One region of the Legionella sp. PATHC039 genome, then DNA from elsewhere that is predicted to be linked to it. Evidence: riboswitches for the same ligand, from Rfam matches in the RefSeq annotation. Region 1 holds a riboswitch; the other holds the start of a gene.

Region 1 (5,997 bases):
TTTCCAAGGCATAGGGGTTAATTAAACCCTTACCTGAGCCTATAGGAGCCCCCCAGGGCATTAAAATTTTACAACCTGCATCAACCAGTTTTTGACATAAAACCAGATCATCTGTGCAATAAGGAAAAACTTCAAATCCTCTGTCAATCAAAATTCTGGTTGCCTTGATTAACTCAAATGGTTCGGGCTGTAAATTATAATCATCGCCTATCACTTCCAGTTTTATCCAGTGAGTATCAAATAACTCCCTCGCAATTTCAGCTGTATTGATCGCTGCCTCCGCATTACGGCAACCAGCCGTATTGGGCAAAAAATGACAATCTAATTTTTTTACTGCTTGCCAAAAAGATTCTCCATCTAATCCTGCAGAAGTCTGGCGTTTTATTGATATCGTAATAACTTCTGTACCCGAATTAAGAATTGCCTGCTGCATATGCTCTAACGAAGGATAACATGCAGTACCTAAGAGTAAGCGGCTACTTAATTCTTTTCCTGCCAAATTCCACATCATTACCCTCCTTGCATGGGAAAGAGAATATCGACGCGGTCATTGGCTTGCAAAATTGTAGCTTCATAAGCTTTATGTGGTACATGATGATTATTTATAGCGACAGCAAAATGCTGTTGAGTATAATTAAGCTGCTTTAAAAATGCTCTTAATGATAATGAGGGTTGGATTTTATAAATTTTATCGTTGAAATAGACATTAATCACAATAACTCTCCCAAAGTTCTGGATAATTCAGATGACGGAAATTGGATGTAACACCTCGTAAAATTTCTTCTGCCAAGGCTGGGGCTATTAAATAACCATGACGATAAAGACCGTTAACAGCTATTAGCCCGTCGGCAAATTTAATACGTGGTAAATGATTTGCTAAAGTTGGACGGCAATGGGTCACTGTTTTTATGATGCGTGCTTCATCAAAGTTCCCATGTAAATAATACACAGCGGTCAGTAACTCCAAAGTCGTACGTACTGAAACCGGACTAAAATCTTCTGCCTCAATTTCGCTAGCGCCTATGAGGTAAAGATTTCCAGGTCTGGGTACAAGATATAGACTGTACCTTGGATGCAGAAGACGAATAGGCCGATGTAGTTGAACTCCTGGCGCATGAAGCCAAATGAGTTCACCTCTAATACCTCGTAAATCAGAAAATATATTTTGCGCACCTAAACCACGACAATCGAAAACGACATCAAAATGATATCTTTGTTCTTTTGTATTGATCTCTCCAGGTTTAAGCGATAAGACAGGAGTATTGGTAATGTGAGGTATGCAAACAGAGTCGAGATAATTTTTTAAAGACAACATTAGTGTTTGGCAATCAATATGCGCTTCATTTGGAAAATAATAAGCAGTTTCAAACTTTGTCAGCTCAGGCTCAAGCGCAATGAGATTTTCATGGGATAATTTTTGAAAAACAGAATTACTCGGATTGAGTTGACTCAGAATACGCCGACTAAAGTGAATCCATTCCGCCTGATCGCCTGGATGGCATAGCACCAGACTGCCCGATTGTTGAAAATAAACAGCTTCAGGCAAATCCTCAATAATACGTGGCCAACAGTTCTTAATAGATTCTTGACCCAAGGTGGAAATCAATAGAATTGATTTATCCAATTCAGAAAACGGTGTTAATAAACCTGCTGCAGCAGTACTGCAACTCATGCTTTCACTAGAGCGATCAAAAAGGGATACCTGCCAGCCCGCATTATGTAATGCAAAAGCCAGCAGACGCCCCATGATCCCTGAACCTACAATGCCTGCTCGCATAATTAATTTTCAAGACAACAGGCGATTGGTTTCAAATCAGAATAAGGTGTATCTGGCAAAAATCGATTGGTATAGCATTGCGAGATATCAAAATATTCATCAATAATTTTTAGATGTTTGGTATAGCGTCCAACCTTATCCCAGTCTCTGTCAACATTAATTAATGTACGTGAAAAAAATGGTAATGTTCTTGTAAAAATTTTTTGATATAAAGGAGTCCGCAACTGTGGTTTAGCCTGACATAATAACTCATAAGCTTCTTCAGGTTTTTCTGTCGCGTAGGCTGCACCGCGCTGTGTTGCTCTGAGAAATCCTTTGACTAATTCGGGTTTCTGTAATGTTGTTTCAGGAACAATAAATTGTATTGAGCAGAAACAACAACAGCCTAAACCAGCTAATTGATCGATTCGTAAAAATACAGTTTCTCCGCAAAGATGTTCCAGTTCAACTTTTTGAAAATTAATAAAACCAATACCAGTGTCGATAACATCCCGATAAATAGCATCTGTGACATTCATGCCAATACGGACTGTTTTGTAGCTCATCGGATCAATACCCGCAAGGCTGGCTAAATCATCAATAATTTTTTTGCCGAATTCGCCGATATAACCTACTCGTTTCCCAACAATATCCTGGAAAGAATTGATGCCACTTGATTTTAAAGCAATAAGTCCGGTAGGTGGCTCATCAAGAAGCGTTCCTATGGAAGTAACTGGATAACCTTTTGCTTTGGCTGCAACGGTATGAATCATTGCTTTAACACCAAAATCTACTGTTCCCAGGCCAACGATTTCGGTTACATCACTGGGATCCGCGGGTTCCAGAATGGCAAGCTTGATATCTTCTTCTGAATAAAACCCCAATTGTTGTGCCACAAGTATGGGGGTATGATAAGGGTTAGTGTACCAATTAAGCAGTAGGGTAACCCTGGATTTTAGTGATGACATCGCCATAACTCCTTATGTTATTATTTTAAATAGTATGGAGATGGCAAAAGGGAACCATACCTTAAAAAGGCCATGGTTTTTTTGAAGGCGTCCTTACGCTGATATGATTCAGATCAAGTTCAACGGGTAACTCTCAGCCGGATTTTCCGACACCCCGCGCCATCTAACAAACTCAAATATACTAAATTTTATTATATGCTTTGTCAAACTAGCGATAATATTGGCAGAATTGATAATTAATAAATAACACATATGGAGAAAGGATCTGCAATGGAAAATTTAGAGCATGGACATTCGCAAAAAGAAATCAAAGAGCGATTAGCACAGATCCCATCTCAAAATTACTTGCGAGATTGGATATATGGAGGAATTGATGGTGTTGTCACTACTTTTGCCATTGTCTCCGGTGTTGTGGGTGGACAATTATCTTCTTTAGTTATTCTAATTTTAGGTTTTGCCAACTTGCTTGCTGATGGTTTTTCAATGGCAGCGAGTAATTATCTGGGTACCAAATCTGAGGTAGATCAATTTCAACGCTATAAAACAATTGAAGAAAAACATATTGATTTTATTCCAGAGGGTGAAAAAAACGAAATAAAACAAATTTTTCAAAATAAAGGTTTGCATGGCCAAGCATTAGATCAAGTTGTTGAGGAAATTACAGCGAATAGAGCTTTATGGATAAAAACCATGTTACAAGAAGAATATGGGTTGCCTGCTACACTGCGATTCCCGCTTAAATCTGCGCTTTATACTTTTAGTGCGTTTCTACTTTTTGGAATTATTCCATTAATCCCTTACGTGTTGGTCATGAACAATTCGTTCATCTGGTCTTGTTTTTTCACTGCAATTACATTTTTTGTCATCGGTTCAATCAAAAGCCACTGGTCAACCAAATCCTGGTTATATTCCGGTTTTGAGACACTAATAATTGGCACGGTTACAGCCTCTCTCTCTTATGGTATTGGACTATTTTTACATCATATTCTGACTTAAAATAAAACATGGCTCTGCTATTAGCAGTACTTGTTAGATATAAATTTTGTAGTTAATTACATGGGGCAATATTGGAGATGATTCATTTATTAATCAATTGGATGAATTCAAAACTCATCGTGCGAGTAATTACTCTCAATACCATTTTATCTCTTTTTTTAGGAGCGGTGGGGAGTTTATCTCATGCAACTAAATCCAAAAATATAAACCAGATAGATAGTCTGTTCAATATTGTTAAAATGAGCACTGTATTAAGCAAAGACAGTCTAATCTCTCCTTACAATTACTTACTTACACAGCCATTAATGACGACCACTTTGGAAAAATACTATCAGCGCACCGCCAGGATTAAAGTAATTGCTGCCTTTACAAATCCGCATGATAATACCTATTCTCGAATTATCATCCTGTATGTAGACCGAAGTAAGAAAAGAAATAATGTAGATCTCGCCCAAAAGAAAAATGAAATCATTCCAGTTGAATTAGCAGCTATTAACATTAATTTTGAAGAACTGCCGGAGAAACTTATTACTGATATAATTCACACTAATATCCCTTTTGGAAAATTATTAACTCAACATCATCTAAAGGTTTTTAGTAAAGACCGCACCTACTTTTCAGTTGCATGCAACAAAATGTTGGCTTCATTAATCCATTGCAAACCAAATAAAAAATTATATGGCCGCACCAATGTGCTTGCTAGAGCAAACAATAAAAAATGGGTTGCCCATGTTATTGAAATTTTATCTGATGAAAAAGAAGTCAAGCATCGTTTAACATTGAATTAAATAGCTTGTAATTTAAAAAACATATAGTTAATTAAAAATCCACTTATCGAATTTTTTGCAACCAGCGAACTAATGTTCGTGTTTTATTGGAAAATAATTTAGGTGCATAAAAACTACCAGCAACGCGTTTGCTGATTTCACTCAGAGTAGGGTAAGGAACGATTACATCAGTAAAACTTCGGAGGTTTTTTTTCTCACGAATCGCCATAACCCAAGGTAAAATGAGTTCTCCGGCATGTGGGCCAACTATGGTGACTCCAAGGATCCTTGCTTTGTTGTCCGTGATGATTTTTATTTTTCCATTTAATGTATGCTCAGTTTGTGCTCGATCATTATCGACAAATGGCCACTCGATTATTTGGGAATCAGGATGCTTCAAGGCATCACTGGCTCCTAGTCCAACATGAGCTAATTCGGGATCAGTATAAGTGACCCATGGAATCGCTCTATAATCCACTTTAGACGGTAGTTTAAAAACAATATTACGAAGCACTATACCGGCATGATAACTCGCCATATGAGTAAACTGATAAAGCCCTGTTACATCACCCAGAGCATAGATTTTTTTATTACTGGTTTGTAAGTATTTATTTACTTCGACACCTTTACTGGTGAATTTAACCCCTGCTTTTTCCAAATCAAGAGGAGTTACATTCGCCCGACGTCCAGTTGCAATGAGCAGATGACTGGCTGTAATTGTAAATTGTGTGTTTTGAAATTCAAAACATACGGAAATACCCGCATCAGGGTGAGAGTATATTTGGGTAATCTCGATTTGTTCATAAATGAGGATATTCATCGATTTCATCTGTGTGCGTAGGACAGCAACACAATCAGGATCGTCCTTGGGAAGAAGATTCAATCCTTCGAGCAGAGTAACTTTAGAACCGAGCATAGCGAATGCTTGAGCAAGCTCACAACCAATAGGGCCACCGCCGATGACAATCAAGCGCTCAGGTTGTTCCTTTAAATCAAAAATCGTTTCATTGGTAAAGTAGGAGACTGCATCCAATCCGGGAATGGGTGGGATAAATGGTGATGAACCTGTTGCAACCACGAAACGTTTCGCTTTAATAATGCTATCGCCAGCTTGTAAGGTATCATAGTTTAAAAACTTACCAACTTGTTTAATAACCTGTACTCCTAGCGACTCAAAACGTTGGACAGAATCGTGTTCAGAAATGTTGTCTATGATTTGATGCACATGTTGCATTACTTGTTGAAAATTAATTTTTATTGCTTCAGTATCTACTCCAAAATGTGTTGCATGTTTTGCATAATAAAACGTCTTGGCTGCAGCAAGTAAGGATTTGGATGGGATACAACCGTAATTTAAACAGTCTCCTCCCATTTTCCCTGACTCCACCAAAACAACTTTGAGTCCTAATTGTGAACAGCCGGAAGCTAAACTCAAACCTCCAGCTCCACCACCTATAATGGCTAAATCACAATTTATTACTCGACTAATATCTGAGAAACTGCGATGATT
Region 2 (5,997 bases), 2.2 Mb from region 1:
ACGTTACTCCTTTTAATTAACTCTTATATTGAAAAATTGCCAGGGATCAGATAAGTCCACTTCTTCAGGATATAGCTCCCCTCTATTTTTTAAGGGGGTCCAATCCGTGTAATAACCACCGACTTTTCCAAGATACGGTTTGGCAATATCAATAATGTATTGATGATCAACTTCCTCTGGTTCTACTATACCCTCATCAGGATGTTCTATTGCCCAGATTATTCCTGAAATCATACTGGCAACAACTTGTAAACTGGTTGCATTATTATAGGGGGCAATTTGCCTTGCTTCCTGGATAGAAAGAGTTGAACCATACCAATACGCTCCTCTTTGATTACCCATCAACAACACACCCAATTCATCACATCCATCAATGATTTCGTTTAAAATCAGGCGATTCTTGTTTTGTGGTTTCCATTCATTACTTTTTAATTCGAAAATGGAGAGCCTGGCATCTGGACAAGGATTATAGGCATAGTGAACTGTTGGCCTATACAATAATTCAGATCCATTTTTTAATGTTAAAAAATTGGTAAGTGAAATAGTTTCTGCATGAGTAATTAAAAACCCGTGAAAAGCCCCCAATGTTGGAGTCCATGAACGAACCATGACACTAGCGCTCGGGCGAGACAGATAGATCGCGCATTGTGGTCCATTACTATGAGAATAAGCGTCATGGGGCCAATGAGCTTCATGTGTCCCCCACCCGATTTCAGCAGGTTGCAGTCCTTCCAAAATCAGACCATTAGCGGACCAGGTATTAACGAACTCGCCTGGTGATTTTGGAGGATAGGTAACTTGAGAGTCTTGCTCTGCAACATGGATTACTTTAATTCCCAAAGTCATGGCAAGATTAGCCCATGCTGCTGCATTTTTAGGCCTGTTAATAGTAAGGCCATTATCTTTTGCAATATTCAACAAGGCCTCTTTAATAAAATGTGAAACGAGACCCGGATTAGCCCCGTGAGTAATTAAGGCTGTTTTTTGAGTTTTATCCTTTAAGCGAAGGACTTCTTCACGCAAAGAATAATTGGTTCGGCGATTAAGCGCCATCTTCTCCATAACAAATTCTTGTTTCCACGGCTCAGTTGCGGCATTAATATACAATGCTCCTTTTTGATTACATAATATAATCAAAGCAAGACTTGATATGCCGATTGATACATCAATTAAAAAATCGTTCTCTTCCAAAGTACTACCAATCACGTCAAGGTAATTATCAGGAGTAATCTGTTGTAACTTGAATAAAACTCCGTATTTTTGGGCAACCTCAACCCTTGCCCCTTCATCGGCAATGATTGTCACTTGCGATGGTTTGATATCAAATTTCTCAAAGATTAAAGGCATTAATGCCTGACCAACGCAACCAAATCCTAATAAGACAAAACGATTTTTAAACAAGATTTTTTTTGTATTATGATTCTTATCCATGATGAATCCTTAACTTCCCGGCCCAGTTTAATTTGAATTTTTAATACTCAATAACTATTCAACAATGATCATACCCAACAGACATCAAAAACTTTCATATGGCATACTAATATTGTAGTAGCTATGTTGAATTCAGACAGCCTGTTGAGTAAAAAATTAGATATATCTACTCCCTGCTTGATTTTTAAAGTATGTAGTAAAATTGCATCCTGCCACTCTATTCCTGGCTTTGAATAAATCAATTAAAATGGTAGCCAGAATGCTACTGGAAAATCACATGATCCATATTGCGCTTTATCAACCAGAAATTCCACCGAACACGGGCAATATTATTCGACTCTGCGCCAATAGTGGAGCTCAACTACATTTGATTCATCCATTAGGCTTTACTTTGGAAGATAAACAAATGCGACGAGCAGGTCTTGATTATCATCAATGGGCTTCAATATTGCATTATGAGAATTGGCAAACATTCCTGCAGTCTCATTCAAAACGACGATTATTGTGCTGTAGCGCAAAAGGAAAAGTGAAGTATAGTGACGTCGATTATAAGACAGATGACATCTTATTATTTGGACCCGAATCTTGCGGTTTACCTCAACAAATACTGAACCAATATTCAACAATACGGATTCCCATGAGAGAAAATAATCGTAGTCTCAACTTATCAAATGCTGTAGCAATCATATTGTACGAAGCATGGAGACAAATGGATTTCAACATGTAAGCATTAACTTGGTAATTCACCTGATAGTGATTACAGCAATGGAAGAGATTGGGGAGGGCGTAAGTCCTTATTCCTTATAAAGAGGAAACTCCAGCATCCTCAATAGCATCTTCATAAATCAAAACAAGGGCGGCGCCCTGGTGAACCTCCAAACTAATTTCTGCTGTTTGTGTTCGATTGAAACAGGAATTTTTTCCAGGAAACGAAAGGTGTGAGTGCTTTAGCTCCCACTTCAAACCCTCAGAAGACAGGACAACCTCAGGAATACCTATTAACGAGATTTTAGTCTGGACAGGTAAAATAAAATTAACCCTCAATTTTTCATTAACAACAAAACCTTTGATGGGAGGCGAATATAAAAGGCAGTTTGTATCCATAAAAATGTTGATGTTATTCAGAATGTGATCCAAATACCCACCATTTATCCCTACAACGATAGCAGGCAATAGATCATGAGCCTGTAAATAATGCATGGCCTTTTGATAATCCGTACTCCCTTGATCTGGTAAATGAAGAAAAGAACGGTTTTCCAACAAAGCAGGCTGAATAGAATCCAGATCTCCAGTAATTAAGTCAGGAAAGACACCAAGATTACATAACACATTAGCGGCACCATCAGCAGCAATAACCGGCAGCTTTCTTTTATGAAAAAAGGAAGGAGCAGGCAAATCACCATTAAGACATAAAATAGAACGATAGTTTTTAAAGTTAATTACATCTAGCATCATAACGTCTTTTTAATAAAATCAGCACAAAACTCACTATCAAACCCACTACATTGGAACTCGTTACAAAAAATGAGTTTGTGCTGCTTCCATAAATGATCCAGGCCAGCGAACAAATTAGATAATTCACTAACATCATCATGGAAAGATCTTCAGTTGATTTGGTTTTTAAGGATTTAACGATTTGCGGTAAAAGTCCAATAAACGAGGTAATAAAAGCAACTATTCCAGAAAAAATAACAATTGACACATTTTCCTCCGCTCAGACTAATGAGATCAGGTTCAAAGGGTTGGGTGATCCTCTCAGCCAACTTATCAATTGGCACCCCTAATGTTGGACTTATATTTTATCACGAAATGAGCAGACCGCAATTTAAGAGCAAGAAAATACCCCTTTCTTTTTTCATCAGTTTATGATTAATTAATAATCCTTTAGTCCAAAAAAGGAATTAAGCCCCTCAAATAATTCTCAAATCGGTATTTGACAATAACTCATACAGCAGCTGGAGGCATCACTATGACAGTAGAACTTATTCGAAATGGAGAGACAGATACCAATGATTATGAGCAACACCTGGATTCTTTTGGATACGAAACATTAGAAAAATCCTTGAAAGAAGATGCCAAGTCTATATGCCAATTCTTTTGTAATGAAGAGCTGGTTTTACAAGGTTTAAAAAAATTGGTGACACAATTTTATCAGTTTAACCAACCTGAGAAAAAAACATTAAGACAATTTTTTGATGACTGGGGAAGTAAAAATCATTTTAACCACGAAGCTCCGCCTAATGATAAGATACCTTATGAAACCAGCCCCAATTTTCATTTCCCCAATCACACTCCGATTTTATATGGTGAATTAACTTCAGACTTATTCAATAATGTTCTTCTAAAACAGGGTTACTTATCCGCTGATCTTGGCGCAGGCCCCAAGCATGGGAAATGGGCGCATACCATCCAATTTTTTATTCTGGAAGAAGCCAGAAAAACCGGACAATTAAAGCTTCACAGCAATACAGTCTGCGAATTCATTAAAAAAATCTCTCAAATCCATGGCCAATACGAATCATTCAGTTTATGGAGCATTCTATTTGATTCATTTGACGAAACCTTTACCTGCCCTAATATAATTACTCAAACTTTGACATCACCATGGGATAATTCGAAAGAGGCTCTATTTTTAGCTGATAAATTAAACCATTTCCAAAAAAAATTTGAAAAAGCAGCCTCTACTGAAAATAATTACAATGCGTACGCCAATAAAAAATACATGAGCAGAATTGATAAAGCGCACTATGTTAAGTACAAAGACAAATGCGCAATTCTATGGTTTGCGCCACAGGATAAAAAAACCACCTCTAAGCCTTCCTGCCAAAAAGAATTGAAACAAAATCAATTAAGCTTATTATAAGAGGATATGACTTTGTATCGATAAACTTAAATAAAACATCTCTGGCTTGGATAGCGACTCTTTACCAAGGCAGAAAATTTTTTTTAAATCGAAATATTTTGTCATGGCAGATTTTAATCACTGGAAATATTTTCAGAAAAAATTATAGATGCCCACACAAAATCTCAATCTATTTTTATTATAAAAACGAATTTAATTCAATAAATCAGTTTATATATACTCCTTCACTAGAAAACATTTTTCGCCTTGACCTTGGAGTTTTTCCTAAATCCTATTATATTTAATAGTATAATATTTAATCTATTTTGGATTAAATAAACCAGGGAAAACGCGATCATGAGCAAATTCCTCGTATTTATTGGATCAATATTATTTTTTTCTTCCGTTTTAGCTGGAGATATCCCAGAAGTAGACATACAAGACCAACAGTCAGATCAGGAGTTATGCGCCCAAAAATTTTATAATCAATGCATCAACAAGTGCGAAAAAACAAATTATGGTGACTGTACTCAAGCCTGTGAGGAAAATGCTAAAAATCAATGTCTTTACGCAGGTGAATAAGAATGGTTTGCGTTGAGGCAATTAAATTAAATCCTATAAATTTTAATAGTGAAAACATTAACTCATTAAAAATAAACTGTATTTCGTCATTTCATGTTATAAATAAAACATTGCATCTGGAATTTTAAAATGCTCCATAATACCAAAATAAACAAACTCGCTGTCTTTTGTGGATCTAACACTGGTTATTCTGAAGTTTATAAACAATCAGCTGAAAACATGGCCGATGTCCTAAGCAGTAATGGTATTACCATGGTTTATGGTGGCTCAAAGAGCGGTTTGATGGGAATAATAGCCAATCGCATGTTAAAAAATGGCTCTAATGTCATTGGTGTTATACCAAAATCTCTGGTTGACACAGAAAAAGCACATGATGGGTTGACGGAATTACATGTTGTTAATTCTATGTATGAAAGAAAAGTATTGATGTGTAAATTGTCGGACGGGTTCATTCTACTGCCAGGTGGGTCAGGTTCTCTGGATGAATTTTTTGAAATGTTTACCCTGGTACAATTGGGATACCATAAGAAACCTTGCTGTGTACTCAATGCCTCTGGTTACTATGATTACCTTTTGCAATTTTTAGACTATGCTGTTAATCAAGGCTTTTTACACTCAAAGGATCGAAATACGCTCATTGTCAATCAATATCCAGATACGCTCATTGAGAATTTATTTGAAGTAATCAATAATTGCAAATAACAGTTTAGGAAAATTAATAACATAACAAGGAGTTAACCAATGCCAAAAAAACTGCTCATCGCTGCTTTCTTATGCAATATTTTTTGTAACCCCAGCCATCTAGCCTATGCCTCATCAACAGAAATACCCATACTTGGGAAAACCATGACCCAGGCTAAACAACAACAAATGACCCCCAGGCAGGCATTACAACGTTTAAAAGACGGTAATCAACGCTTCCTAAGTAATAAACCTTTAGCACGAGATTATCTAAAACAAGCCAAGCAATCAGCTTATGGCCAATACCCTTTTGCGGTCATCTTGAATTGTATGGACTCGCGCAGTGTTCCTGAATTCTTTTTTGATCAAGGATTGGCAGACCTGTTTACCTTACGTGTTGCCGGCAATGTTCTCAACGATGACATTTTAGGAAGTATGGAATTTGCAACAAAAGTAGTGGG

The links. Region 1 has a riboswitch for thiamine pyrophosphate ahead of OQI99_RS04735 (ABC transporter substrate-binding protein). Riboswitches for the same ligand answer to the same signal wherever they lie in the genome.
Positions count from the first base shown of each region.
Region 2: it holds a riboswitch for thiamine pyrophosphate, as region 1 does, so the genes downstream of both, OQI99_RS14630 (SemiSWEET family sugar transporter) here and OQI99_RS04735 (ABC transporter substrate-binding protein) in region 1, are expected to answer to the same signal.

Region 1 covers NZ_JAPHOP010000001.1:1,047,843-1,053,839, forward strand. Annotated here, with positions in the region: gene OQI99_RS04720 (thiazole synthase) at 1-508, opposite strand, end outside; gene thiS (sulfur carrier protein ThiS) at 511-714, opposite strand; gene OQI99_RS04730 (FAD-dependent oxidoreductase) at 707-1,777, opposite strand; gene OQI99_RS04735 (ABC transporter substrate-binding protein) at 1,780-2,724, opposite strand; TPP riboswitch at 2,798-2,891, opposite strand; gene OQI99_RS04740 (VIT1/CCC1 transporter family protein) at 2,995-3,720, shown strand; gene OQI99_RS04745 (hypothetical protein) at 3,798-4,508, shown strand; gene OQI99_RS04750 (FAD-dependent oxidoreductase) at 4,552-5,997, opposite strand, start outside.
Region 2 covers NZ_JAPHOP010000001.1:3,214,592-3,220,588, reverse strand. Annotated here, with positions in the region: gene OQI99_RS14645 (homospermidine synthase) at 13-1,431, opposite strand; gene trmL (tRNA (uridine(34)/cytosine(34)/5-carboxymethylaminomethyluridine(34)-2'-O)-methyltransferase TrmL) at 1,709-2,158, shown strand; gene OQI99_RS14635 (thiamine diphosphokinase) at 2,233-2,883, opposite strand; gene OQI99_RS14630 (SemiSWEET family sugar transporter) at 2,867-3,133, opposite strand; TPP riboswitch at 3,120-3,223, opposite strand; gene OQI99_RS14625 (LirA/MavJ family T4SS effector) at 3,365-4,294, shown strand; gene OQI99_RS14620 (hypothetical protein) at 4,631-4,855, shown strand; gene OQI99_RS14615 (TIGR00730 family Rossman fold protein) at 4,985-5,557, shown strand; gene OQI99_RS14610 (carbonic anhydrase) at 5,597-5,997, shown strand, end outside.